Regions from separate parts of the Thiothrix nivea DSM 5205 genome, predicted to be linked through region 2. Evidence: predicted binding sites of a transcription regulator. Region 2 holds the regulator's gene; the other holds the start of a gene.
The links. Region 2 encodes FNR, which switches genes on or off when oxygen is low (the NO sensors DNR and NnrR bind a similar motif). Its sites were predicted from a motif close to TTGATNTANATCAA; they were not measured.
Positions count from the first base shown of each region.

Region 1: a site for FNR is predicted at 1,261-1,274, ahead of THINI_RS01680 (cytochrome-c peroxidase). Genes of this name have one in related genera too.

Region 1 covers NZ_JH651384.1:278,170-293,111, reverse strand. The annotation lists gene THINI_RS01690 (helix-turn-helix domain-containing protein) at 179-436, shown strand; gene THINI_RS23045 (helix-hairpin-helix domain-containing protein) at 523-1,137, opposite strand; gene THINI_RS01680 (cytochrome-c peroxidase) at 1,339-2,781, shown strand; gene pyrE (orotate phosphoribosyltransferase) at 2,793-3,434, opposite strand; gene THINI_RS01670 (cation:proton antiporter) at 3,504-5,303, shown strand; gene asd (archaetidylserine decarboxylase) at 5,293-6,141, opposite strand; gene THINI_RS01660 (cation-translocating P-type ATPase) at 6,417-9,056, shown strand; gene THINI_RS01655 (bifunctional GNAT family N-acetyltransferase/carbon-nitrogen hydrolase family protein) at 9,075-10,649, opposite strand; partial or broken gene THINI_RS23995 (putative PEP-binding protein) at 10,740-11,357, opposite strand; gene THINI_RS01645 (tetratricopeptide repeat protein) at 11,417-11,755, shown strand; gene THINI_RS27070 (tetratricopeptide repeat protein) at 11,734-11,817, shown strand; gene THINI_RS01640 (toll/interleukin-1 receptor domain-containing protein) at 11,937-13,292, shown strand; gene THINI_RS01635 (nSTAND1 domain-containing NTPase) at 13,289-13,714, shown strand; gene THINI_RS23040 (nSTAND1 domain-containing NTPase) at 13,722-14,942, shown strand, end outside.
Region 2 covers NZ_JH651384.1:4,173,106-4,188,047, reverse strand. The annotation lists gene THINI_RS20850 (ABC transporter ATP-binding protein) at 1-1,700, shown strand, start outside; gene arfB (alternative ribosome rescue aminoacyl-tRNA hydrolase ArfB) at 1,694-2,137, opposite strand; gene pssA (CDP-diacylglycerol--serine O-phosphatidyltransferase) at 2,130-2,858, opposite strand; gene THINI_RS24605 (DUF3149 domain-containing protein) at 2,995-3,111, opposite strand; gene fnr (fumarate/nitrate reduction transcriptional regulator Fnr) at 3,287-4,039, shown strand; gene hemN (oxygen-independent coproporphyrinogen III oxidase) at 4,042-5,427, opposite strand; gene THINI_RS20825 (FixH family protein) at 5,721-6,224, opposite strand; gene ccoG (cytochrome c oxidase accessory protein CcoG) at 6,243-7,637, opposite strand; gene ccoP (cytochrome-c oxidase, cbb3-type subunit III) at 7,803-8,705, opposite strand; gene THINI_RS20810 (CcoQ/FixQ family Cbb3-type cytochrome c oxidase assembly chaperone) at 8,702-8,884, opposite strand; gene ccoO (cytochrome-c oxidase, cbb3-type subunit II) at 8,887-9,501, opposite strand; gene ccoN (cytochrome-c oxidase, cbb3-type subunit I) at 9,514-10,950, opposite strand; gene THINI_RS20795 (hypothetical protein) at 11,306-12,691, shown strand; gene THINI_RS20790 (GNAT family N-acetyltransferase) at 12,663-13,484, opposite strand; gene THINI_RS20785 (acyltransferase family protein) at 13,481-14,578, opposite strand; gene THINI_RS20780 (O-antigen ligase family protein) at 14,791-14,942, shown strand, end outside.

The sequences.
Region 1 (14,942 bases), 3.9 Mb from region 2:
GCTATCCGTATTGCATGGATGCAGACGGTGGTGTCAGGAAGAAGTGCCTCCGAAACTAGTTACGAATTGTTACAAAAAGGGATTTTTGCAATCACGGTTTCTCAAAAACAGTTGGTTGCGGTTCATAAAGCATTGATTAGAATCGTACTCGACAATATATTAAAAAGGTTGCATGAATATGACAAATACATCTTCTCGTGTCGGTCTGGATTCCTCTCTGTCAGAAACGGTCGCCCGTACCTTGCAGGATTATCTGGACACTTTAGGTGATCATGAGGCGTCCAACATTTACCGCCTCGTACTGGATGAAGTGGAACGCCCCATGCTGGAAATCATGATGCGTTACACACATGGTAACCAGTCCAAGGCAGCTCAGTGCATGGGCATTAACCGTGCCACTCTGCGTACCAAACTAAAGCGTCATAACCTGCTCTGATTTCAGGGCAGCAATGTCTGCGTGTAGATTGAATAATGCCCGCTTTTGGCGGGCATTATTGCGTCTGTCAGCTCAAAGGCAAACGATCAAGCCTTGAGGGAAGCCTGGTAATTTTTCAAGGCTTCCCAGTCGCCCATCGCCGCCAGTTTTGCTTGCGGTGCCCAGCTTTCCACAGCCGCCTTGCTATAGCGGATACCGCTGGCAGCCAGCCGCTCATTCAACTGTTCCACGCCTAACTCCGCAATCTGCGCGTAACTGCTGATACCTGCCGCGTTCATGGCTTCGGCCAGTTTGGGGCCGACGCCACCCAGCTTGGTCAGGTCGTCATTGCCGGTTCCGACTAGCGCTGCTTCCACCTTGGCGGGCACAGGTTTGGCGGCGGGTTTGGTTTCAGCCGCTGCTGCCGGAGCCGCTTTGGCCTCTACAATAGCTGCCGGGGCAGGCGCTGCTTTGGTTTCAGCCGCTAATTTTTCGGCCTTGGCAGCACTTGCTTGCGCTGCTGTGAGCGATGCCTGCAATTCGGCGTTTTTCTTTTGCAGGTCTTCGACTTGCTTACGGCTTGCTTTCAGCTCGGTTTCTGCCTTCTTGCCAGGATTAGGCACAAACAAACGGACAAAAATCCACTCAACGATCCAGCCTGCCAATACCCCCAGGATAAAAATTCCTGCCAAGGGGGAAATGTGGGAGATAAATTCAGACATTGTGGAACTCCATGATTTAGCGTGTATTTAATGCTTTTTATTAAAAAATGGATTCTAGAACAAATCCAGCACGGGAAAGAATACACCAAAAGGTAGGGTTAAGCAGATAAACCTCCTCCCGCCTTGATCTATGACAATGCAATAATGGTTCCACCCCGTTTCCAAAGTATTTTCCTTGTCATGCAGTTATATTATCCCGCCTTGATCTGCACACTTGTGTTGTTACAGGGCTGTAACGATAAAAACGCCAGCAATACGATCTACCGCCCTGACAACGGCAGTGCGTCGGTATTGCGCTCCAATCTGGATGCATCCCTCACGGAGATGATCCAGCAACACGGCCTGACTGGCGATCCGGCGCAAGACCGGACATTACCAAGCATCGAAACGCCACTGGCGCAGCTGGGCATGAAACTGTTTTTCAGCAAAACCCTCTCCGGTGACTTGGAGGTTGCCTGTGTCACCTGTCACCATCCCTTGCTGGGCGGTGGCGACAACCTGTCACTGTCCATTGGGGTCAACGCCAGCGACCCTGACGTACTGGGCCACAAGCGCCTGCTCATGGGTAACCTGACACCCGGCGTACCACGCAATGCGCCCACCACGTTCAATATTGGCCTGTGGAAACAGTTCATGTTCCATGACGGGCGGGTGGAAGCCACAGCGGCAGGTATCACCACGCCGGATGTCCCTTACCCCCAGCCAGACCCACTGGCCGGAGCCAACCTGGCTCATGCCCAGGCACGCTTTCCGGTTACCTCCAACCATGAGATGCGTGGGGAAAGCTTTGATGCAGGCGGCACAACCCAGTCTTGCCGGGAGCGGCTGGCCGAGCGCCTCGGGGGCTATGGCAACCCGGACAATTTGCTGCAACCGGCAGAAACACAATACTGGCTGGCGCAATTCCGTGCTGCCTACCAGCAACCTGACGCGCAAGCACAAGAGCTGATCACGGAACAAAGCATCGCTTCTGCTTTGGCCGAATACGAACGCTCCCAGGTTTTCACCCATACCCCCTGGAAGCAGTATGTACAGGGCGATCTCACCGCCATCAGTGACACCGCTAAACACGGGGCACTGCTGTTTTTCCGCAAGCGTGGGGAAGGTGGCCATGAGTGCGTCGCCTGCCACCGGGGTGATTTTTTCACGGATGAGCAATTCCGTAACGTACTGATGCCACCAGTCGGCCCCGGCAAGGGGAACACCGACCCCGACAACCAGCAGGACTATGGGCGCTGGCTGGTGACGCGCAACCCGGAGGACAAATTCCGCTTCCGCACACCTAGCCTGCTGAATGTAGCCGTAACCGGGCCGTGGGGGCACAACGGCGTGTTCACGTCACTCGAAGGCATGGTCGAACACATGCTCAACCCGTTCCAGTCAGCGCTCAACTACGACCCGGCGCAATTGCAACAGGCCAATATCCCCAGCCAGCAACTACAGAGGAACCTGCGCGAAATGCTGGGCAGTAACACCGATATGGCGGGTCAGGCATACCAGCAGGAGGATGTGCAGTATCTGGTGGCTTTCCTGAACACATTGACCGACCCTTGCGTGACCAGCACGGCCTGCTTGAGCAAATGGATACCGCCAGCGCAACAAGACCCGCAAGGCTTGCAGTTGGATGCTCGGTTTGAACCGTGACCAACCCCGGCTCAAATGCCGTACTGCCCACGGTAAGCCCGTACCCGTTCCAGCAACACTTGGTCGTGCAACGTATCGCCAACGTGGCTAATGACTTCCCCCAGGCCGACAATGCTGATCACGGAAATGCCATACAGCGCTTCGACCTCCTGCACGGCAGACTGCTCACCTTTGCCGCGTTCCTGCCGATCGAGGGAAATGGCCACGCCTGCCAGTGACGCGCCTTGTGCTTGCACGATGTCAGCGGATTCGCGGATGGCAGTGCCGGCAGTCATTACGTCATCTATCACCAACACCCTGTTTTGCAAGGGTGCACCGACAATAATGCCGCCTTCGCCGTGATCCTTGGCTTCCTTGCGGTTGAAGGCATAGGGATAATCCTTGCCATGATGTTCGTACAGGGCAATGGCTGTGGCCGCCGCCAACGGTATGCCCTTGTAGGCAGGGCCGAACAGCATGTCGAACTCCAGCCCTGATTCCACAATCGCCTGGGCATAGAATTTCCCCAACCGGGAAAGCGCCGAGCCGGTCTGGAACAGGCCAGCGTTGAAGAAGTACGGGCTGACCCGGCCTGATTTCAGGGTATACTCACCAAACTTCAGGACACCCTGAGCAATAGCAAAATCGAGAAAGTCTTTCTGGTAGGTTTTCATGGGGCTGTCATACTTGCGTGATAATAGAACGGATGGATTATAAGGAATACCAACGCGGGGAACCAATTCATGAGCGAACATATTGTACTGGTGCTGGCCAGTATCCTGGGTCTTGGCCTCCTCAGCCAGATGCTGGCTTGGTGGCTGAAACTGCCTGCCATCCTGTTTTTGCTGCTGTCCGGTATTTTGCTTGGTCCGATGACGGGTAATGGCTGGCTGGATCCGGATGGGCAATTTGGCCAGTTGCTGTTTCCACTGGCTTCGCTGTCGGTCGCCGTGATCCTGTTTGAGGGCAGCCTGACACTCAATTTCCACCAATTGCACGGCATCCAGCGGGTGGTGCTGAACATGGTGTCGGTCGGTCTGTTGTCGACCTGGGTGACAATTACCTTGCTGGCGCATTTCCTGGTCGGTTTTTCCTGGTCGCTGTCGTGGCTGTTTGGTGCCATTATGGTGGTGACTGGGCCGACTGTGATTGTGCCGATGTTGCGCACTATCCGCCCCAATAACCGTATTTCCCAGATATTGCGTTGGGAAGGCATCCTGATCGACCCGATAGGAGCGCTGCTGGCGGTCTTGGTGTTTGAATACATTATCGCCTCCAGCGGTGAAAACCAGTTGGCGCATGTGTTGCTGATGTTTGGCCGTACCATCCTCACCGGCGTGGTTGCGGGTGTAATTGGTGGCTGGGTGCTGGGTGTCATCCTGCAAAAACATCTGGTTCCCGAATACTTGCGCAACCTGGTGGCGCTGACGCTGGTCATCGGCGTTTTCGTCGCCTCCAATACCCTGAGCGAGGAATCCGGCCTGCTGGCAGTCACCATCATGGGCATCTGGCTGGCCAATACCAAGGGGCTGGATTTTGAAGACATTCTATCTTTCAAGGAAGAGCTGACCATCCTGCTGGTATCCGCCCTGTTCATCATTCTGGCGGCGCGCATCAATTTTGATCAGGTGGCGCAACTGGGCATGGCAGGGGTAATGGTGTTCCTCGGCGTGCAGTTCATCGCCCGCCCGCTGAAAATCTTCCTTTCCACGCTTGGCTCCGATCTGAAGTGGCAGGAAAAGGCATTGCTGGGCTGGGTAGCACCACGCGGCATCGTCGCCGCCGCCGTCAGCGCCATTTTCGCCCTGAAGCTGGAAGCAAGCGGTATGCCCAATGCCAACCTGCTGGTACCACTGACTTTCATGCTGATTATTGGCACAGTCATCTTCCAGAGTGCCACTGCGCGCCCACTGGCCAATTTCCTCAAGGTGTCGGAACCTGAACCGCACGGCTTCCTGATCGTCGGCGCAAATCCGGTCGGGCGCGCGCTGGGCATCGCGCTTAAGGGCGAAGGTTTCCGCATTCTTATCAGTGACACCAGTTGGGAAAAAGTCCGCGATGCCCGTATGGATGGGTTGGATACCTACTACGGCGACGTGACTTCGGAGCATGCTGACCGGCATCTGGATTTGGTGGGGCTAGGCCGCCTGATCGCTGTGTCGGCGCGGGACGCCACCAACCAGTTGGCTGGCGTCCGCTTCCGGCGTGAGTTCGGCAAGCAGAACATCTTTAGCCTGTGCCCCACCAAGAGCAAAGCGCGCAACGAAACCTTGCGTATTGCCCAGTGCCTGTTCGGCAACCAGTACCACTATTCCCTGCTGATGCAGTGGTTGGGGAATGGCGCGGTGATCCACAAGACCCGCCTGACTGAAACTTTTGGCTATGAGGACTACCTGCGACAGCATGGCGACAAGGCTATCCCGCTGTTTGCCAAAAGCCCCAAGGGCAGGCTTTATATCATGACGGAAAAGAACAATAGCAAGCCGGTCGCGGGCTGGGAAATCATTGCACTGGTCATGCCGGTCGAGGAGGCTACAGCGTAGCTAGCCGTTCGCCCAATTTGAGCGGCTTGTCTGCCAACAAACCCTGCCCCCATTGCAGGCCGGGGTTTTCCAGCAGCAGGATGACGGTGGAACCCATGTTGAAACGGCCCATTTCCTCGCCTTTGGCCAGTGTTACATCCGGGAATACCTGGCGCTTGACGCCCCAGCCTTGCGGCGGCGTCACCAGGCCATCCCAGACAGTTTCAATAGCGGCCACGTTGATCGCGCCAACCAGCACCATCGCCAGCTTGCCATAATCGGTATCAAACAGGGCGACCACGCGCTCGTTGCGGGCGAACAGGCGCGGTATAGTGCGGGTGGTATGCCCCGCCACGCTGAACAACCTGCCCGGCACATACACTTGCTCCACCAGCTTGCCAGCCAGCGGCATGTGGATGCGGTGGTAATCACGCGGTGACAGGTAGATGGTCATGAACTGGCCATTCATGAATGGCGCGGCGCGTTTTTCATCCCCACCCAGCAACTCCAGCGCGGAATAATAATGACCCTTGGCCTGGAAAATCCGCCCTTCCTCGATTTTGCCGGACTGGCTGACCGCTCCATCCACCGGGCTGCTCAGTACGTTTTCACCCTCTGCAATCGGGCGTAGTTCCGGTTTGAGCGGGCGGGTGAAAAATTCGTTGAAGGTATTGTAGCTGGCCGGGTCGGGATTCTGTGCCTCCTCCAAATTGACCTTGAAAACGTCGCTAAACAGACGGATCGTGCCGGGTACAATCGTCGGGCACTGGATACGAGTCAGGCGGAATACCAGACGGGAAATGAAGTGGTGCGGCAGGATATAGAGCGGCCAGGACTTGAGGATGTCGGGTATGTTCATTTTTACTTCGCGATCAGGGGCAAAAAGCGGATGATACGGGAAATTGGGCAAGGAAAAAGCCCCCTTACGCTCTATCATCCTTCCTGCGGCCTGTCGTACACCCTGTAAGTGTCCCGCCCATCAAATTCATATAGTCCAGAATATCCAGTAGGATGCCAAATCTGGCCACACACCACCCATCGGTGAAATAGGTTTGGCCACAACAGTTGCTGGCGGGAAACGGCAAGAGTTTGTAGGATGTTGCCTGTTCCTTATGCCGAAAAGAGGCTGTACCGGTGGAAAAATTATTAGAACAAACCCCAATATGGCATATCCTGACCACGCAGCAAGCGCTGGATATACAGGCAGGCAGCCTGCAAGGTCTGCAACCAGCCGAGGTGCAGGAACGTCTTGCCCATTTCGGTGAAAACCGCCTGCCCGAAGCCAAACCCCGCCCCCTGTGGCTAAAATTCCTCGACCAGTTCCGGAATGTGCTGGTGGTTGTGCTGCTGTTGGCGGCAGCGCTAGCGTGGATGGTTGGGGATTTGAAAGACACTGTGGTGATCCTGGCCGTAGTCGTGTTCAACGCCGCGCTGGGTTTCTATCAGGAATACCGCGCCGAACAGACGCTGGTGGCCTTGAAGGACATGCTGGCAGCGCAGGCACGGGTGCGGCGCGCGGGCGAAGTGCAGGAAATTGACGCCAGCCAGCTGGTGCCGGGTGACATTGTGCTGCTGGATGCTGGCGACCGTGTACCCGCCGATGGGCGCTTGCTGTCAGCCCATGCGCTGGAGGCAGACGAATCGGCACTGACCGGGGAATCGCTGCCTGCCGGGAAAATGCTTGATCCTCTGGACAGGGTGGATTTACCGCTGGGCGACCGCAGCAACATGCTGTACATGAACACGGTCATTACCCGTGGCCGTGCCGAACTGTTGGTAACAGCAACCGGCACTGCGACCGAAATTGGCAATCTGGCAGGCATGATAGCTAGCGCGCCAGAAACGGAAACACCGCTGCAAAAGCAGCTAGATACCCTCGGCATGAAGCTGGCACTGATTGCCGGAGCCGTGGTGACGCTGATTTTCGTGCTGAACTATATGCGCGGTATCGAGTGGATGCAGGCGGCAATGACAGCGGTCGCGCTGGCGGTGGCCGCGATTCCGGAAGGATTGCCCGCCGTAGTGACGGTAACGCTGGCGATCGGCATGTGGCACATGGCCAATAACAAGGCCATTGTGAAGAAACTGGCTGCGGTGGAAACCCTCGGTTCCACCTCCGTCATCTGTTCCGACAAGACTGGTACGCTAACCCTCAACCAGATGACTGCCCGCGCCGGGTGGTTTGCTGGCCAGCGTTTCAGCGTCAGTGGCGAGGGCTATCAGGCGGAAGGTGAGATTCAGGGGTTGGAGGAAGAAACTGCTGACTTGCGCCTGCTGCTATTGCCGCTGGTGCTGTGCAACGGTTCGCAAGTGCGGGATGGGGTGCTGATTGGCGACCCGACCGAAGGTGCGCTGTGGGTGCTGGCGCAAAAAGGTGGCATTGACCCCGAGCATGAACGGCAGGTGTTGCCGCGTGTCGCCGAGATCCCGTTTGATTCCGCACACAAATTCATGGCGACCTTCCATCAGGCCGGTGAGGTGGTGGAAATGTTCATCAAGGGTGCGCCCGACGTGCTGCTGGCACATTCGCTGCTGGATGCCGGGGAGCGCGACCGGATAGCGGAGGAAAATACCCATCTCGCCAACCAGGCGCTGCGGGTGCTGGCGGTGGCACGGCGTGAGATTCCTGCCAGCCAGTTTGACCTGGCAGGTGACCTGATGGCGTGGGCAGGGGGCTGGACGTTCGTGGGGTTGGCGGGTCTGATGGATCCACCCCGCGCGGAAGCGCGTCAGGCCATTGCCGACTGTCGGGATGCTGGCATCCAGGTCAAAATGATTACCGGTGACCACCCGCTGACAGCTGCGGCCATTGGGCACGAACTGGGTTTGCAGGGTGGGGTGCTCAGTGGCGCGGAACTGGATGCGCTGGATGAGGTGGGGCTTGCCCAGCGGATCGGGGAGGTGGGGGTGTTTGCGCGCGTTTCCCCTGAACACAAGGTGAGAATCGTGCAGGCGTTGCGGGCGCAAGGGCAGGTGACAGCGATGACCGGGGATGGCGTCAATGATGCGCCAGCGCTGAAAGCCGCCGACATTGGTGTGGCAATGGGGATAACGGGCACGGCTGTTACGCGCGAGGCGGCCACCCTGATCCTGACGGATGACAATTTCGCCACCATTGTTAAGGCCGTCAAGGCAGGTAGGGTGGTGTATGAAAACATAGTCAAGTTTGTACGTTTCCAGCTTTCCACCAATATTGGCGCGGTGCTGACTGTGCTGGCGGCGACGCTAGCGGGAATGCCCACACCCTTTACAGCCATCCAGTTGCTGTGGATCAATATCATCATGGATGGGCCGCCTGCCATGACCCTGGGGGTGGAGCCGGCCCGCCACGGTATCATGCACGACAGGCCGCGCCACCTGGAGGCGCAAATCCTCAGTCTGGCGCGCTTGGGGCGTTTGTTACTGTATGGCGTCACCATGATGGTGGGGACGTTGTTTATGTTCCGGCATGGGCTGGAAAACCACAGTGAGACTTACGCGCTAACGCTGGCGTTTACCACGTTTGTACTGTTCCAGTTTTTCAATGCTTTCAATGCCCGTGCTGAGTATGAAAGTGTGTTTAACGCCAATTTTTTCCGTAATGGCAAGCTGTGGCTGGCGCTGGGGGCGGTACTGGCTTTGCAGGCAATGGCCGTGCATTGGCCGCCCGCGCAGAGCCTGTTTAATACCACGGATTTGCGCTGGGAGGACTGGGTGATGTCTGCCCTGATTGCAGCCAGCGTGCTGGTGCTGGATGAGGCGCGCAAGGCGCTGGTTTATCTGGGTCGGGAATGAGATGGGTGGCGCGTCTGGTTATTTCCCCTTCCAGCGGATGCTGTACAAATCGTGGCGGCGGTCGCGCAGGTTTTGCACCGTGCCGCTGTGACGCGCGGTGAGCAGGGTTTCCGGGCGCAGGTCGGCAATTGCCACCATTTCGGTGTTGGGCGTGGTGTCCGCCGCGATACCGTCGCGTGCGAACGGCAGGTCGCAAGGGGTGAGGATGCAGCTTTGCGCGTACTGGATGTCCATGTTCGCCACGTTGGGCAGATTGCCGCAGTTGCCAGACATGACCACGTAAATCTGGTTTTCGACCGCGCGCGACTGGCAGCAGTAGCGTACCCGCAGGTAGCTCTGGCGTTCGTCGGTGCAGAACGGCACAAACAGGATTTGCGCGCCCTGGTCGGTGAGGTGGCGGGCGAGTTCGGGGAATTCCGAGTCGTAGCAGATCAGTACGCCAATCGGGCCACAGTCAGTCTGGATCACGTCGAGTTCGCTGCCGCCTTCGATGTTCCACCAGTAGGCTTCGTTGGGGGTGGGGTGAATTTTGGCCTGCTCGTGGATGCTGCCGTCGCGTAGGAACACGTAGCAGATGTTTTCCACCCGCCCGTTCGGCATCCGCGTCGGGTGCGAGCCGCCGATGATGTTGATGTTGTAGCGCAGGGCGAGGTCGCGCAGCGCATCCTTGAGTTGCGGGGTGTATTTGGTGAGGGCTTCGATAGCCTGTACCGGTGTCAGTTCTTGCGATTCCATTGACAGCAGTTGCAGGGTGAAGAGCTCGGGGAACACTACGAAATCGCCCTTGTAGTCGGCCACCACATCAACGAAGTAGCGCACGATGTCGATGAATTCCTCGAAGGATTTCACCCGGCGCTGTTTGTATTGCACGGAACCGACGCGCACGCTGTCGGGCAGGCGGCTGCCGTAGTTTTTCTTTTTGCCCTTGTCAGCGGCTTGCTGGACTTTGGGGTTGCGCCAGATCAGGTGGATGCCATAGCCGAGTGATTGTTTGTCGGCGTCGAGGTAGTGGGGGATGATGCCGATGATTTCAAAGCCGTTGCGTAGCTGGAACGAGAGCACCGGGTCGCGCTGTTCCTTTTTCTGTACCGCCGCCACGTAGTGTTCCACCGTGCCGAAACGCTTGATGCGGTTGGTAAGGGTAGGCAAGCGCCCGGCGAACATGATGCCGCGCAGTTCCAGCCGTTCCGCCAGTTGCTTGCGGGCGTTGTAAAGGCGCTGGCCGATGCGGTAGCCACGGTAGTCTGGGTCTACACACACTTCCATGCCGTACAACCATTCGCCCTTGGGGTCATGGGTGGAGGCGTAGCCATTACCGGTGATGGCTTCCCAGGTGTGTGATTTCATCCCGACCCGTTCACTGACGCGCAGGGTGGCGCAATAGCCGATGATTTTGTCACCTGCTGTGACGACGAACTGGCCTTCGGGGAAGTGGTTGAGCTGGCCTGCCAGTACTGGTTCCGAATAACCGTACATGCCGGTTCCGGCGTAGACGCGGTGAGAAAGTGCCGCAACTTTCGGGATGTCGGCGGGAGTGGCGTTACGGACTTGAAGCTGGGTTTTAGGGTTGGTCAGGGTATTGGTTTTGCTCATGCTGCCACTCTCTTGTTGATGTGAGTTGGCATGATAACATACACGCCGGGCTGGCAAAGTAAGACTCCCGGCGTGTATGTGGATTGCTTATTACGCCGACTTGTCGCCAATGCCTGTTTTGCCTGCCAGTATCTGCGCATGAGCCGCCGCCAGCCGCGCAATCGGCACCCGCGGTCCGGAACAGGAAACGTAGTTCAGGCCGATTTCATCGCAGAAGCGGATGGAAGCCGGATGCCCGCCATGCTCTCCACAAATACCGACCTTGAGGTTCGGGTGGGAATTACGACCCCATTCCACCGCCAGCCCCATCAAGCGCCCGACGCCTTTCACGTCCAGCACCTCGAACGGGTTGTCCTGCAAGATGCCACGGTCGTTGTACATCGGCAGGAACTTGTTCTCGGCGTCCTCGCGTGAGAACGAGAAGCTGGCCTGGGTCAGGTCGTTGGTGCCGAAGGAGAAGAACTGCGCTTCTTCCGCCAGACTGTCTGCCCGCATACAGGCGCGCACCACTTCCATCATGCTGCCGAAGTGGTAGTCGACCTTGACGCCGAAAGTGGCTTCGACCTATTGGTGGACGGCTTGCGCCAGACGTTTGACGTACTTAAGTTCCTGCACGGTACAGACCTGCGGCACCATGATTTCCGGCGCTACTTGAATGCCTGCCTTGACACAATCGGCGGCAGCTTCCAACACGGCGCGGATTTGCATGGTGTAGATTTCCGGGAAGGTGATCAAGGGTGGGTGTATCTTCGACGAATTCATGGGGGGTGCAGCCGGAAAGCGAAATCCGCAAGATCATCGACCGCCATCGTGTGCGCAAGACCGAGCCGTACCGTCAGCAGGCGCTGGCGATGTACGAAAGTGGTGACCTGGAAGGCGCGCTGCAACTGATGGAACAGGTCGTGCAGCACGAGCCGGATTTCTACGAAGCCGTGATTGAACTGGCCGGGATGCTGATCCAGTCCGACCGGGCTGAAGAGGCCGAATTCATGCTGCAAGCCGTGCCGCCTGACGCCATCGAAAATGAAATCCTCAGTCAGTTGCTGGCCGAAGCCAAAAAGGCCAAGCTGCAAGCACAGAGGGTTTGCTCAGCACCTTTGAACTGATCGGGGCGAAGAACCCGCTGGTGAAGAAATACCGGAACAAGATGTTTTCGTTGATTTATTAAGAAACCCCTCCCAGCCTCCCCTTATCAGAGGAATCTTTTGTGCATAACGGTTAACAATCCGGCATATTCAGGTTATATTTTGTGTGGGCTTGCTCAGGAACTCACACAAGGAACACCGGATGGTGCCGGATATATTTGTCAGTTACGCACATGTCGACAATCAGCCTTTTTCTGGTGGGGAGAAAGGTTGGATCACTCATTTCATCAATAATCTGCGCATTGAAGTCAGCCGCCGCATCGGGCGGGCGGAACATTACCAGTTGTGGATGGATTTCCGTCTCAAGGGCAGTGATGAACTCACCCCCGAAATCGAACAGCAGTTGGCCAAAACCGACATGCTGGTGATCCTGATGTCGCAGGGCTGGCTGGCGTCGGAATGGTGCCAGCGCGAACTGGACATTTTCCTGCAAACACATCCCGACACGGTTGGCCGCATTTTTGTGGTTGAAGTGGACAGCGTGGAAACTGCCAGCAAGCCTGAACGGTTACACGATCTGCTGAGCTACCGTTTCTGGCAGCAAAATGACCGGGATGAAATTCACCAATTGGGCTACCCGGTTCCGCAGAAGACGGATGCGGAATATTTCAACCGGCTGGTCAATCTGTCGCACCATCTGGCGCAATCCGTGCGCGCGGCCAAACAGGCTGCCCCAGTCGTAGAAGTGGAGGACAAACCCACCGTTTATGTCGCGCCAGTCAATGACTCGCTATTCAGCCAACGCGAAAGCCTCATCAGTGAGCTGCGCCAGTTTGGTATTGATGTGCTGCCGCAGAATAATACGCTGGAAGGCAATATGGACAGGGACTTGGCGCGCTGTTCCCACTTCGTGCAACTGCTGGACGCCAAATGGACGATGGGCATTCCGTTCAACCAGCACTTCTCCGCTGATGCCGCCAAAAAACCGATCCTGCAATGGCGCGATCCCAATCTGGATTACATGCGTGAAGGTATCTTCGACGAGCAGAAAAAACTGCTGGAAGGCAAGACCGTCATCGCCAGCCCGTTGCCCGATTTCATCCGCAGGGTGCGCGATGCCGTGCTGCCCAAGCCACCGGAGCCGGAACCGGTGGAACGTATCAATGGTGAGAAAATGATTTTCGTCCACGCCAGTCAGGATGACTTTGAGCGCGCCTACCAGTTGGCGCAGGTGCTGAGGGCCAGAGGCTACGGCATTGCCCTGCCGCGTTATCAGGGTGATGCAACCCGTATCCGCAAGAGTATCGAGCGCGGTTATGAAAGTTGCGACATCCTGTTGATGTTGCAGCAAAAAGCCTCGGCGGATGTGGTGGAAGACTACCTTTCAGACGCGCGGGCGCAAACCCTGAAGCGCGAGGTCAAGCCGCAAATCCTGATCTGTCAGGATGATGGCGCGGAAGAACTGTTCTTCATTCCAGCCGGGATCACGATGTTGGGATGCAACGCCAACTTTGATGACCACTGTCTGGAGCAGTTCCTGGCGGAGGTTGAAAAATGAACAAGCGCAACCTTCAGCCGTATCCGGGCCTACGTTCCTTCGAGCGTTACGAGTCACGCATTTTCTTTGGCCGCCAGCATCAGGTGGATGAACTGCTGACACGCCTGAAGGAAAGCCATTTCCTGGCGGTGCTGGGTTCTTCGGGCAGCGGCAAGTCCTCGCTGGTGAAAGCGGGATTGTTGCCGGGGCTGCAAAAAGGCTACATGGGCGAGGTGGGTTCGCGCTGGAGCATTGCCGAAATGCGCCCCGGTGATCAGCCGTTCATGCGGCTGGCGGAAGCCTTGTTGGTGGATCAGGCGTTTGCGGAAGCTTGGGGAACCCTCACCCCCCATCCCCCCTCTCCCGGAGGTAGAGGGGGAGAAAGAGGCGTTGGCGGCAGGTGCTTTGCTCCCTTCTGCCTCCGGGAGAGGGGTTGGGGGTGAGGGTTCTTTGGCGGCTGAACTGCGCCGGGGCACCCGCAGCCTGCATGAAATCCTGGTGTATTCACCGCTGCCGGAAGGCACGCGCCTGTTGTTGCTGGTTGACCAGTTCGAGGAAATCTTCCGTTACCGCAAGCAGCAGGAAGATCAGGCCACCGCGTTCGTCGCGCTGTTGCTGGAAGCCTGCCAGCATCCCGATATTTACGTGGTCATCACCATGCGCTCCGATTTCCTGGGCGAGGCGGCGGAATTCCACGGCCTGCCAGAAGCAATCAACCACGGCTTGTATCTCACGCCGCGCATGACGCGGGAGGAATTGCACGATGCCATCAGCCTGCCCGCGCAACTGTTTGGCGGGGAGGTGGACGAGGCGCTGGTGAATCATCTGGTCAACGAAGCAGGCAACGACCCTGACCAGTTGCCGCTGCTGCAACATGCGCTGATGGGGCTGTACAAAAAGGACAAGAACCTGACGCTGGAGCGCTATCAGCAACTCCAGGGTTTGAAAGGCACGCTGAATCACCATGTGGAGCGGACACTGAACCGGCTGGACGAGGAGGGCAAGCGTATTGCCGAAATCCTGTTCCGGGCGCTGACCGAACGCGGCGGTGACGGGCAGAACGTGCGCCGTCCGGTCAGGGCGCAGGAAATCCTCGATCTGGCGGGTTGCAGCCTGATGAACCTGACGCTGGTGGTGGACACCTTCCGCAAGAGCGGGCGCAATTTCCTGATGCCGCCGCCGCATGTGCCGCTGACGCCGGACACCGTGCTGGACATCAGCCACGAAAGCCTGATCCGCCAGTGGGAGCGCCTGAAAATATGGGTGGACGAGGAAACTGACAAGGCCGGGATGTTCCTGCGCCTGCTGGATGCGGCGGAACGGCATCAGGATGGGCAGGGCGAACTTTGGCACGGCACTGACCTGGCGCTGGCGCTGGAGTGGCGCAAACAGGCGCAGCCTGACTCGGTGTGGGCGCAGCGGTATACCCCGACGGGTGATTCCTCCGTCTCTCCCCCCCATCCTAACCTTCCCCCGCAAGGGGGGAAGGGACAAGAGCTGCTTCCCTCTGGCGCTTCTTCCTCTTCACTCCCTGCCCCCCTTGCGGGGGAAGGGTTGGGGATGGGGGGGAAGGCTACGGAGTACAGCTATTTTGATCTGGCGATGAACTTCCTGGCCGACAGCGAAGAGGCGGAAAAACGTCAGCAGGCGGCGGAAGAGGCGCGGCGCAAG
Region 2 (14,942 bases):
CCGTGCTCAACAAATTTTTCGACATTCTGCCGGAGGTGTTAATCGGGGTAGCGGTCGATGTGGTGGTCAACAAACAGGATTCGTTTCTGGCCAAGGTCGGCATTGCCGATCCGAAAGACCAGATCGTGGCGCTGGCAATCCTCACCGCCATTATCTGGGCAGCCGAGTCATTGTTCGAGTATCTGTACAACCTCAAGTGGCGCAATCTGGCGCAGAACCTGCAACACGATTTGCGCATGGATGCCTACCGCCATGTGCAGCAACTGGACATGGCGTGGTTTGAGCGCAACCGCAGCGGCAACCTGCTGTCGGTGCTGAACGAAGACATCAACCAGATGGAACGCTTCCTCAACGGCGGTGCGAATGACCTGATCCAGGTGTTCGTGGGCACGCTGATGGTCAGTGGGGTATTCTTTGCCCTCACCAGCAGCCTCGCCTTCCTCGCCCTGCTGCCGATTCCGTTCATCCTGTTTGGGGCGTTCTGGTTCCAGAACCGGCTAGCACCGCGTTATGCGGCGATGCGCGAAGCCGCCGGAGCGCTGGCGGCACGGCTCAACAATAACCTGAGCGGCATTGCCACCGTCAAGGCGTATACGGCGGAGGATTTCGAGGCCGAACACATCCGTCAGGGTTCCGACCTGTACCGCGCCCGCAATGCGGAAGCAATCCGCTGGTCGGCGGCGATTACGCCCGTTATCCGCATGGCGATTCTGGCCGGATTCACCGTCACCCTGTTGTACGGCGGTTTCATGGCCTTGAATGGTGAAATCGGCGTGGGCAGTTATTCGGTGCTGGTTTACCTGACCCAGCGTCTGCTGTGGCCGATGACACGGCTGGCCGACATGACCGATCTGTACCAGCGTTCGATGGCTTCCATCGACCGGGTGCTGGATCTGCTGCATACGCCAGTGGAAATCAGCTACGACGGGCAGGCGCTGGATGCTTCCACTGTCAAAGGTGAGCTGACCTTTGCTGGCGTCAATTTCACCTATCCCGGCCAGAGCCAGCCTGCTATTGAGGCTCTGAATCTGACAGTCGCCGCTGGCGAAACCGTGGCCTTTGTCGGCAGCACCGGTGGCGGCAAGAGTACCCTGATCAAGCTATTGTTACGCTTTCACGATCCGCAACAAGGCAGCATCCGGCTGGACGGGCAAGCCATTACCGGTTTGCAGTTGCAGGATTTACGTCGCACTATCGGTTATGTCGCTCAGGATACGTTCTTGGCCGACGCGAGTGTGGCGGAAAACATTGCCTACGGCAGCCACAATACCCCGCGTGATGCTGTGATTGCCGCAGCCAAAGCAGCGGAAGCGCACGAGTTCATCAGCCAGTTGCCGCAGGGTTACGACACACAGGTGGGCGAACGTGGCATGAAGCTGTCCGGCGGGCAACGTCAGCGGCTGGCTTTGGCGCGAGCAATCCTGAAAAATCCACCAATCCTGATTCTGGATGAAGCCACCTCAGCGGTGGACAACGAAACCGAAGCGGCCATCCAGCGCTCCCTCGACCGCTTGGTAGTCGGGCGCACCAGCCTGATCATTGCCCACCGGCTATCGACCGTGCGTCATGCGCATTGCATCCATGTACTGGATCATGGGCGAATTGTGGAATCGGGTACGCATGAGGAACTGGTGCGGGATAACGGGATTTATGCGGCCTTGTGGCGGTTGCAAACCGGGGAACGGGCGGTAAATCAATAATCCACCTTGCCGCGCCCTGCCTTGACCGTGCCGCGCTTTTTCTTGCTATCCACCCGCTTGATCTGGGAACTGCGGGTCGGACGGGTGGCTTTGCGTTTTTTCTGCACTTTGGTGGCATCGACGATAAGCTGGCGCAGACGCTCCAGCGCATCCGCACGGTTTTTTTCCTGGCTATTGTGGGTTTGCGCCTTGATGATGATTACACCATCGCTGGAAATGCGTTGGTCGGGGTAAGCCAGCAGTTTTTCCTTCCAGATCTCCGGCAACGAGGAAGCGCGGATGTCGAAACGCAGGTGGATAGCGGTCGACACCTTGTTGACGTTCTGCCCGCCCGAGCCTTGCGCGCGGATGGGCTGAAAGTCGATTTCTTCCGGGAGAATCCGGATATTGAACGCTTCGGCGCGGGCGGGCTGACCCGTTAAGCGCGTTTCAGTCATCAGCCCCCTTCCTGCGGCGCTGATAACGCCGGTAACGCCGCCACGCCCACATGACTGGCCCCGACAGCGCATACACCAGGAAAACCCCAAACAGTACCTTAGGTGGGTCAATCGTGGTCAACGCAAACACCAGCAGCACAATCAACACCGCAACAAACGGTACCCGGTTGCGCAGGTCAAAGTCCTTGAAACTGTAGAAACTGATATTGCTGACCATCAACAACCCAACGGAAAGGGTCAGGAGTAAGGCAGGCAGTTGCACATTCCGCCCGGTGATTTCCAGGTCGTGGAACACCCACACCATCCCCACCATGACAGCCGCAGCCGCAGGGCTGGGCAGGCCGACAAAAAAGCGTTTGTCCACTTTGCCGATCTGGGTGTTGAAACGCGCCAGCCGCAACGCAGCACATGCCACATAAACAAATGCAGCCAGCCAGCCTGCCTTACCCCACGACGCCCCGAAAGACTGCAAATGCACCAATGCCCATTGGTACATCACCAAACCCGGAGCCACACCAAACGAAATCAGGTCAGCCATGCTGTCGTATTGCGCGCCAAACTCAGACTGCGTATTGGTCATGCGCGCAACCCGCCCGTCCAGCCCATCCAGAATCATGGCGACAAACACTGCAATTGCAGCAGCTTCAAACTTGCCCTGCATGGCTGCCACCACGGCATAGAAACCGCCAAACATGGCTCCAGTGGTCAATAAATTGGGCAACAGATAAATACCCTTACGTGCAAGGGCCTGGTTTTCTGATTGTTGGTCTTCCACTTTCTGCTCTTTCCTGTCTACGCAAGTAACTGCATATTAGCCACCCTCGTGACAAAGTGGAATGTATTTCTGCCGCCCCAGACTATTCGCCTGATTTTTTTACAAATACCCAACCCAGATAAGCCATCATTACCAACATAAATAGAATGACGATGATGGTTAATATGCCCATCCAGCTTCCAAAGAGTAGTTCCGCCATGATAGCCTATGCTCCTTATACTAATGACAATAAATGTGTACAATCAAAGTGTAAGTGAAGTCACGCACAGTGCTTTGATTCACATCAAGAAAAACGATGACTACCAGGGATTTGTGCAAACCCTGAAGTAGTTGGGTCGGAACCGATTGATAATCCACACAGTTTGGAATAAGGCATGAAAACAGTCCCTTTACACAGCGCCAAGAAAGCCGCCGTCGCCTGCCACAATTGCAGCCTGAGCGAGCTGTGCCTGCCACGCGGCCTGACGCGGGAAGAACTGGATCTGTTGGAAAATTCCATCAACAAAACGGTTAAAATCAAAAAGAAAGACTACCTGTTCCACCGTGACGACAGCCAACATGCCATTTACGCAGTCAAGGCAGGCGCGGTAAAGACCTCACTCTCAACCCCGGATGGCGAAGAACAAATACTCGGTTTTTACCTTCCTGGCGACCTGCTGGGCTTTGATGCCTTCGCCCGTGACCGCCATACCTGTGACGCACAGGCGCTTGACGATACCTTGGTATGTGAACTAAGCATGGATAATTTCCAGGACTTGTGCGGCAAGCTTCCGGTCATGCGCGGGCAAATGATGCGCCAGATCGGCACTGAGCTGGAACGTGAACAGATGCTGCTTCTGACCCTTGGGCAAATGCGCACCGAAGAACGCCTCGCCACATTCCTGTCCAGCCTGTCAGAGCGCAACCGGGAGCGCGGGTTTTCCGCCAATGAATTCAACCTGCCAATGGCACGCCACGACCTAGCCAACTACTTAGGTATGGCAGTCGAAACGCTCAGCCGCATGTTTTCACGCCTACAGGAGGAAAGCATCATTTCCGTCCAGCATCGGCTGGTAAAAATTGATGATATGAGCCGCCTCAAGCAGCTGGCGCATCACACCTGCCGCCCTGCCAGTGATGTACTTTAATTTCAGATAACCCGCGAAAAACGCTGCTGGACACTCTGCTTGCGCAGGCTGACATCAAACACCATGCAAATGTTACGGATCAGGAAACGCCCACGTGGCGTGACTTCTACACCCTTGTTGGTGAAACGCAGCAATTCATCCGCAGCCATGGGCTGGAGCATTTCCAGTTCGCGCTGAAAATAATCAGCGAACTCCAGACTAAACAGACGCCCAACCTGGGAAAAATCCAGCGCAAACTGACAAGCCAATTGCTGGATGATGTAACGGCGCAACACATCATCTTCATCCAGGGTCAGCCCCTTGATAACTGGCAGATACCCTGCATCTATGGCCGCGCAGTACTCTTCCATGCTCTTGGCATTCTGGCTATAGCACTCTGCCACGCTACTGATGGAACTGACGCCCATGCCAATCAGGTCACAATCCGCATGGGTGGTATAGCCTTGGAAATTGCGGTGCAAAGTTCCCTGCCGCTGGGCGAGCGCCAACTCATCATCCGGCTTGGCGAAATGATCCATGCCGATGTATTCGTAGCCCGCAGCAGTCAGGTGTTCAACCGCCAACTGCATGATTTGCAGCTTGGTTTCCGGCGTTGGCAAGTCTTCTTCGTTGATGCGGCGCTGCGGCTTGAACAGGTTGGGCATGTGCGCATAATTGAATACAGAAAGGCGGTCAGGTGACATGTCAATGATAGTATTCAGCGTCTGGCGGAAGCTATCAACCGTCTGGAACGGCAACCCGTAAATCAGATCCACGCTGATCGACTTAGCGCCTTGTGCACGGCAGGCATCAATAATGGCAGTGGTCTGTTCAATCGGCTGGATGCGGTTAACGGCGGCTTGCACCTTGGCATCCACATCCTGTACACCTAGGCTGAAACGGTTAAAGCCGATTTCACGCAAAACGCCAATCGTTTCTGCCGTCACGGAGCGCGGGTCAATCTCGATGGAATAATCGCCTTCATCCGTAATATGCAGGCTGAAATGCTGACGGGTTTTTTCCATCAGCGCGCGCATTTCATCGTGATTCAGGAAAGTGGGCGTACCACCACCCCAATGCAATTGCTCCACCGTGCGGTCGCGGTCATACAGCTTGGCCTGCATTTCAATTTCACGGAACAGGTATTCCAGGTAAGTAGTCGCTTTGGAATGATCCTTGGTGACAATCTTGTTACAACCACAGTAAAAGCAAACCGTGTCGCAAAACGGGATATGAAAATACAGCGACAACGGCAGAGGAATAGGATCCTCATTGCTCATGTAGGCGTGCGCCTTGTATTCATCTTCGGTAAAAGGTCCAAATGCAACCGCCGTCGGATAAGATGTATAACGCGGCCCCGCCGTGTCATACCGGCGTATCAAATTTGCATCGAATTGGACTATGTTCATAATAACCTCATTTAATGCCATAACCCTGGCAGCCTATATAAATGCTGCATCCACACAACAATTGCAAGATCCCAAATCAAAACCTCAAACATAGTTGATATGTATCAAGAAACTGGAATCCGGCAGATTGTAAACCACACACAAAATGGGTTTAATGAGTCGTGGAGATTGCTGGTGTCGATGTTCGTTACCTCCTCTGAATCGGCAGTCTTCACAACGCTCTACATACCCTAAAGCACTTAGGCCCTCCTTTCGAGGGCCTTCTTTTTTATATCCATCAACCGGCTGGGGGTTTACAAATCCGGTTGCAAATCCAGAGTGGCACTTTCTACCTTAGGCAAAGTACCTTGCAAACGCCAGCTTTCATCCATCGGCATCAGATGGATATACCATTTGCCTGCTGACAAGTCATGGATACGCCCGCTCCACTGGCCGGAACCGGCTTTGCTCAATAGCACCGACTGGTCACGGCCTGGGAAAGTGGCATGGTACAGTTTCAGCACCAGTTGCTGCTGAGCTTGGATGTCAGCATTATCCAGCGCCAGTTGTACCGATTGCCCATCCAGCGTCAGTTTTCCCTGCAAGCCCATGGCCGCTGCTTTTTGGCCTTTCGCCAATGAACGGTTGATGGCTTTGCCTGCATTGTAATAGTCATCCACCACTAAGCCACTGGAACCGGATGCGGCCAGCGAATAGGTGTAGAGGCCAGCCACCACCGCCGTTGCGGGCATCACCATTAACGCCCAGGGCCAGAACTGTTTATACCAAGGGCTGGTATCTTCAACTTGAACGTGCATTCTGTAACTGCTCCTTGATTAATTAGGGCCGAGGAACCGAGCCTTCTGGGTTTGCGCCAGCGCCGGGGTATCGGTAGCTTCAATATGGAACATGACTTCCTGACTACGGGATTCCATTTTGTCAGGGTTGGCAACCACTTTAACCGGCACTTCCGTTACCTTACCGGATGGTACGTGCACATTTTCCGCACCTACCAGCTTCATGCCATCAATACCGGAAACACTGATTGTATAGCTGTGTTCCTTTTCATCCATATTGATGACTTTCAGGGTGTAAACATTTTCAATGTTACCATCACCGGTATCGCGGTACAGGGAATTGCGGTCGCGGATAATATCCATCTCCAGCGGTATCCGGTTGAAGATGGAATACATCAGCGCTAACGCGATCAACGACAGCAAACCGGCATAAATGAAGGTGCGGACGCGGAAGACGTGTGTCGTCCCACCCTTCAGGGCATGTTCGGTCGTGTAACGCACCAGACCACGCGGGTAACCCATTTTATCCATAATGCTATCGCAAGCGTCGATGCAGGCGGCGCAACTGATGCACTGGTATTGCAGGCCATCCCGGATGTCGATACCGGTCGGGCATACCTGTACGCACAGAGTACAGTCGACGCAATCACCCTTGTCGGCAGGCTTGTCCGCCCCGCGCTTGCGTGCGCCACGTGGTTCGCCACGCGCCTCGTCATAGGAAATGATCATGGTGTCCTTGTCGAACATGGCGCTCTGGAAACGTGCATAGGGGCACATGTAGAGACAGACCTGTTCACGCAGGAAACCGGCGTTGCCATAAGTGGCGAAGGCGTAGAACAGGATCCAGAACAGCGACCAGCCCGCGATAGTCCCGCTGGCAAGCTCAAACCACAAATCTTCCACCGGCACGAAGAAACCCACAAAAGTAAAGCCCGTCCACAACGAGAAGAAAATCCATAGCACTTGCTTGAGCACTTTCTTGCCGATCTTGACCCGATCCCACGGTGCATTGTCCAGCTTGATTTGTTGCGGGCGGTCGCCTTCCACCCACTGCTCGATCCAGATATAAACCTCACTCCAGACCGTTTGCGGGCAGGCGTAGCCACACCATACGCGCCCTGCCAGCGCCGTCACGAAAAACAGCAGCAAAGCTGCGAGGATCAACAATACCGCTAGGTAAAAAACGTCCTGTGGCCAGAAAACCATACCGAATATGTAAAACTTACGCGCTGGCAGGTCAAACAATACCAATTGCTGGTCGTTCCACTTGAGCCACGGCAGAATATAGTAAAGCCCCAACAAACCCCATACGGAGAACTTGCGCAGGTTGGTAAACAAACCTTTGGTTTTGCGTGGATAGATCTTCTTGTGCTTCTGGTAGAAACCAGAGTCATTGCCGCTTCCGGCATCAGTTTTGGCAGGATTTTCAGACATTTCAATACCCTTCAGCCTGGCTAATCAAGGCTCGTAAGCTAACACGCTATACTTCGGATTCCTTTGATAAAAAGCGGTTTGAAAAACAGTTTGTTGCTTTACAAAACACTTTTACGACTTTTATCAAGAAACAGGCCGTCTTGCGACGGCCCGTTATTGTGGGTTTTACTTACCCGCTGGATTGGATAACCCGTAGACATAAGCTGCCAACAAATGCACCTTGTCCGTACCGAGGAAGTCGGCATGGGCAGGCATCTGGCCGTTACGGCCATTGGCAATGGTTTCCTTGATGGTTTCTGCGGAAGAACCATACAACCAGGTATTGTCCGTCAGATTAGGAGCGCCCAGCGCCTGATTACCTTTACCGTCCACGCCATGGCAAGCAATACAACCATTTGCTGTGAACAGTTGCTGGCCTTGCGCCACCTTGGCTGCATCGGCTTCGCGACCACTCAGGCTCATGACGTAATTCGCCAGCGCATCAATGCCAGCTTCATCCACGCGATCCTTGTGTGGAGGCATCACGCCTTGACGGCCATTCAGGATGGTCTGTTCGATCTGCTCAGGCGCGCCACCATACAACCAGTCATTGTCGGCCAAGTTGGGGAAACCTTTCGCACCGCCAGCGTCAGAGCCATGGCACTGTGAGCAGTAGCTCAGGAACATACGACGACCCATGCCTTTGGCTTCCTCATCCGCAGCTACCTGGGCAATCGGCATGGCGGCATACTTTTTGAAAACCGGATCATAGGTTTGGGCGGCCTGTTCCATCTCATCGCCGTACTGGCTTCCCTGGGAACTCCAGTTCAACACACCTTTGAAAGTACCCAAACCGGGGAACAGCACCAGATAACCCAGTGAGAAGACCAGGGTGCCGTAGAACAACCACAACCACCAGCGCGGCAGCGGATTGTTATACTCTTGCAGGCCATCCCATTGATGCCCTGTAACCTCACCCATTGCTGCTTCACCTGAACGCTTTTTGGTTGTCCAGCGAACCAGCCAGTAACAGGCAAAAATATTGCCCAGTGTGATCAGGATAATCCAACCACTCCAAAAACTACTCATTTGTCTACCTCCTTAACTGACGCATCGTGCAACTGCTTTTCCTCGTCCTCGAAGATGGAATTGGCAGCATTATCAAAGCGCTGTTTGCGTCTGCTGCTGTAAGCCCACCATACGACCCCCAGAAAGGCGATCATCACCATCAGCGTCGTTATGCCACGGAAATCGTTGTAATCCATCATGATCACCTTTTGGTCTTGACGACCGTCCCCAGGTTTTGCAGATAAGCAATCAAGGCATCCTGTTCAGTTTTGCCTTTCACCTCATCTGGACCTTTGGCGATTTCTTCATCTGTGTAAGGAACGCCCAGCGCCTGCATGGTTTTCATCTTGGCCGCCGTATCCGCGCCATCCAGCACGGTGGTGGACAACCAAGGGAACCCCGGCATGTTGGACTCAGGCACCACGTCACGCGGGTTGTTCAGGTGGACACGATGCCAGTCATCACTGTAACGCCCGCCAACCCGCGCCAGATCAGGCCCAGTACGCTTGGAACCCCATTGGAACGGATGGTCGTAGACAAACTCCCCGGCAACGGAATAGTGCCCATAACGCTCGGTTTCCGCACGGAACGGGCGGATCATTTGCGAATGGCACAGGTAACAACCGTTCTTGATGTAAACATCACGCCCTTCCAGTTGCAGGGCGGTATAAGGCTTCAAGCCGTCGACAGGCTCGGTGGTATCTTTCATGAAGAACAATGGCACAATCTCAGCCAAGCCCCCCATACTCACCACGAGTACAATCAACAGAGCCATCAAGCCCGTATTTTTTTCAACAATGTCATGTCCGCTACTCATGATTCATCCTCCTTAGTGGGCGACTGCCGGAATGGCATCATTGGCAGGCTTCGCATCAGCGACGGTTTTCCAGACGTTGTAGGCCATGATAAACATGCCAGCAAGCACCAGGACACCACCGAGGAAACGCACGAAGTAGAACGGATACATGGCTTCAACGGATTCGATGAAGCTGTAAGTCAGCGTACCGTCCGCATTGACTGCACGCCACATCAAGCCTTGCAGCACACCGGAAATCCACATGGCAGCGATGTAAAGCACCACGCCCACGGTCATAACCCAGAAATGCACTTCAATCAGCTTGGAACTGTACATGCCATCACGGCCGAACAGCTTCGGAATCAGCGCATACAGGGAACCGATGGACACCATTGCCACCCAGCCCAATGCACCGGAGTGAACGTGACCAACCGTCCAGTCAGTGTAGTGGGAAAGCTCGTTCACGGTTTTGATCGCCATCATTGGGCCTTCAAACGTGGACATGCCATAGAAGGACAAGGAAACAATCAGGAAGCGCAGGATAGGGTCAGTACGCAATTTGTGCCATGCGCCGGAAAGCGTCATGATGCCGTTGATCATACCGCCCCAAGAAGGAGCCAGCAGGATCAGGGAGAAGATCATACCCAAGGATTGGGTCCAGTCAGGCAGCGCAGTGTAGTGCAGATGGTGAGGGCCGGCCCACATATAAGTGGAGATCAGCGCCCAGAAATGCACAACAGACAAGCGATAGGAATAAATAGGACGGCCAGCCTGCATGGGCACGAAGTAATACATCATCCCCAGGAATGCCGCAGTCAGGAAGAAACCTACTGCATTATGCCCGTACCACCATTGTACCATCGCATCAATCGCGCCAGGGTAAACAGAGTAGGACTTGAACCAGTCACTGCCACCAAACAGAACAATCGGCAACTCGGCATTATTCACCAGATGCAGCAAGGCAATGGTCAGGATATACGCACCAAAGAACCACAACGCCACATAGATATGCGAAGTCTTGCGCTTCATGATAGTGCCGAAGAACAGGATCGCGTAAGCCACCCACACCACGGTCACCAGCAGGTCAATCGGCCATTCCAGTTCTGCATATTCCCTGGAGGATGTAATCCCCAACGGGAACGTAATCGCCGCCAGCACAATGATGAATTGCCAGCCCCAGAACACGAAGGCAGCCAGCTTGTCAGAAATCAGTCGCACATGGCAGGTACGCTGTACTACATACAGCGAAGTCGCAAACAGGGCGGAACCCCCGAAGGCAAAGATAACCGCATTGGTATGCAGCGGGCGTAAACGGCTAAACGTCAACCACGGCGTATCAAAATTCAACTCCGGCCAACGTAACTGCGCGGCAATGATCACGCCTACCAACATGCCGACGATCCCCCAGACCACCGTCATAATGGCAAACTGCCGCACGACCTTGTAATTGTAGGTCTGCTGGTTTTGCATAAGTCCCTCCGAACATTAAGTTAAACATCACCACTCTGGAACATTCCGCATGGGAAGGCGCGAAACTATCCGTCGTGGAAACAGATAATCCGGCTTCTAGAGCATCTATCAGGGAGGGCAGCCAATGCTTGACTAAAATCAACATCAACTGTGGCGGATTGGAGACAAATCAAAGAACTCTAAATTTATTGATTTATATCAAGTAAGTTAACGGAACCAAGCGCAAAAATTTCACCTCAGCGGAGAGCATAAAAGTCCGAGGTTGGGTTGCGCGTAGCAAATAAACAACAATCCGGATGGACATAAGGCAATTTTTTCACTAGTCTTGACCCACACCCATTCATTAGGCAAAGCAATGCTCCGCATCTTGTTGCTGTATTTCGTTTGCACCTCCTGCGCCCAGGCATTACCGGTGTTTCCTGGCGCGGAAGGCTTCGGAACCCGCACATCGGGTGGCCGTGGTGGCATCGTTTGCAAGGTAACCAATCTGGATGATGACGGGTCAGGCAGTTTGCGCGATTGCGTCGAAAAAACACAACCCCGGATTGTCGTGTTCACCACTGGCGGCACCATCCACCTGGAAAGCAACCTCACCATCAGTAACCCCTATATCTCCATTTTCGGCCAGACTGCACCCGGTGACGGCATCATGATTACCGGCGCACCTACCATCAGGCGGGAACCCTTCACCATTGCCACCCACGATGTCCTGATCCAGCATGTGCGCTTCCGTGCCGGTGCAGCGGATGAAGCCAACTGTTGCCGTGATGCCCTGTCGATTCTGGGCGCGGAAGGCAAAACCGATGGCAGGCAGACCTATAATGTCGTGCTGGATCATTGTTCATTTTCTTGGGGAACTGACGAAATCATTTCCACTTGGTACGACGCACACGATCTCACCATCAGCAACAGCATCATCGGCCCGAGCCTGTACAACGGCTCCAATGACGAAGGCCCGGGCAGCCGGGGTGTATTGCTGGGGTCGGAAGGTTCGCATTCCATCAGCCTGCACCACAACCTGATCGTACACAGCCAGGAACGTAACCCCGGCATCAAGACCGGCACGGGTGTGGTGGATGTTGTCAACAACCTCGTGTACAACTGGGGGCACAACGGCGCTGAAATCATGGGGGAACTGGGCAATATCCAGGCCAACCTCGTCCACAACCTGTATGTCATGGGGCCGGACTCCAACCGTGAAATGCCGGAAATCGTCGCCCGCAACTCAGGTGAAGGCTACCAACTGTTTCTGGAAGAAAATCTCAGCATCCGCGAACACGACCAGCCCGAACCATTGCCCGTCGATTTTGGCCTCAAGGGCTGGCCAACTACGGACTGGGAATCCAGCATCCGCTTTCCCGCCCCGCCCATCACCACATTCAAGGCACAAACATTGCTGGAAAAGCTGTTGCCCATAGTGGGTGCTACCCTGCCCAAACGGGATCCAGTCGACACCCAAGCCATTCATGACACCAAAACAAGCCAAGGCGAAATCCCCCAATGCGTTAGCTCAACCGATCAAGGCTGGACACACGGCTGCAAACGCAATGCCGGTGGGTGGCCACCATACACCGAAGGTAAACCCTACCCTGATCAAGACGGTGACGGCATTCCTGACGCATGGGAAACCGCAAACAATCTAAACCCCGAACAAGCGGATGCCACCGATGACAGGAATGTCAACGGCTACAGCAATATCGAGGAATGGGTCTTCAGCCTGACGCCCTCGGCTGAGCCATGAAATCCCGCAGCCAGACGATGGAGTACTGGACTTTCAACTTCAGTTCCAGTTGGTTTTGCAGACGTACCCGCAACCAGTAATAAGCCACTCGTGGCCCGTGCAACAAATACCCCAGTATCGTTTGCGGCGACGTAACACGCCAGCGCACCATACGCTGGCTGGAAGTCCATAGGGCTTTATGCGCCCCCTCCCCCTGCATGAAATCAACCCGCCGCAACCGCTGGTTAATGGCCTGGCGGATAATGAAATCAAACAGTAAACGGCCTGGCGCATAGGGTTTGTATTTCTCATCCATCAAAGCTGAATGATGAAAAATGTAACAACAGCTATCATCCAATAATGTCAGCGCATACGTAACCACCACCCCATCCATCAGCAGCAACACCAATTGCGCCTGCCCACTATCCGCCAACCTGGCAGCGCTACGCAAATGCAGCGCAAACCCATCATCATCCGTCCACAGGCACGAGGTATAGTGTTTTTCCCAACGTTTCAGGAACACTTGCCGTACCCGTGGCAACCAGACCTGCATCCCCGCTGCATCACTGACAACCATAAACTCCAGCCTGCATTCATGCCGCTCCAACATCCGGTAACGGCGGCGGATTTCCTTCCAGAAACGGCTGGAAAACATAGCCTCGAATTCCGTCACGCCACTTGGTAAATCCAGATATGGTGCGGGCATGAAAGGAATGTCCGTACACAATAACCCGGGCGGATGTGGTTGCCCCGGCAGCACAATCTGCTCGGGCGAATTGAAGTCCGACTGGATGTAGGCATAAAGTGCAGTCATGTCCGCCCCCCTGCGGCAAACACCTGCGCGGCGCGTGGCGGCAAGCCCCAACGCAGGATTTTCCGGCGTACCGCTGGGTAAAACTTGCGCTCCAACCACCAACTGAATGCCAGCAAAACAGCCAGATACGCGAACCACTCCATATAAGAGTTACCCAGAAAAGAAAACCAGGTCGCTTTCTGCATCAAATGCACATGACTGATATACAGGGCATAGGAAATGGGCGCGAAAATCATGAATGGCCATACCAGCCAATCAAACCCAATCCAGTAAAACTTGCTCCAGGCAATTGCCGCCAAGATCAGCGCCAGCGCAAACCCCTCGTGGCGCAGTTCCAGAAATGGGTGGAAGCCAATTGCCGGATTATTCCCCTGCTGCATCCAGTTGAACAGGTTAATCAGCAGGATCAGGGACACCCCGCCCAAACCGATAATGGCAGGCAGCGCATCCCTGAAGCCGACCCGCTGTTTCCCCAGCCAAATTTCAGCCAACCAGACGCCGGCCCACCAGATAGAAAAATACATCAGCACCCGCAATACATAAAGGGGTTCCAGCGTATAGGCGATGGCAGCGGCAATAGAGATGCCAAAAACCAGCATCGTCCGCCAGCTGGCATCTTTAACCCAGGTCATCAACGGGAAATACAGCATGTAAAACCACCACTCATATGACAATGACCACAACGGCGAATTGCCCATATACGGCCCGACCAACGCGCCAGGCCGGGTTTCATCCTTCAGGTCCTGCAACATCAGCAAGTTGCCCGCCAAGTTGGGGAAATCCGGCAAAAGCCATTTACCCTGCAACCACGAACTAATTAGCCAAGTGAGCGGCAAAACCACCAGCAAAGGCACATACAGGCGGGTAAACCGCTTGAGGAAATAAGCACGGAAACGCCGGTCACTGGACAGGCTCCATGAATAATGGATGACAAAACCGGACAGCAAAAAAAAAGTAATCACCGATTCCTGCCCAAAGCGCAGCAAATTCCCGACATTGACACCCCACAGCCAGATTTCATGCGGCAAGGTATGGTGCAACACCAGATAAAAAGCGGCAGCGCCACGGACTGCTTCCAGCTTGTATAGTTTCATTGCCTATCCTTAGCATGAAAATTCAGGTTTCCAGCAACTTAACCCCAGTCAGCAGCAGACGCCCCCACAACCTGCGCAGGCGGGCACAAGCAACCGATTAACGTGCCCCACCTGCATTCATCCGGTAAATAGCCGCCCCCGTCCTGCCTCGCCTTTATCACCCCCTTTCGTTGTAAGAGGATGGTTAACAATCAACTGGAGGAATGGCTTGCATGTGCCGCGTGGTCAACGTCCTGATCGTGGTTTTCATCTTTTCCGTACCCTGGCACGACATGGTGGAATTTCCAGGGGTTGGCACTCTGGCGCGCATGTTGGGTGCCGCCGCCTTCGTGGTGGGGATGGGTACCATCCTGATGAACAACCG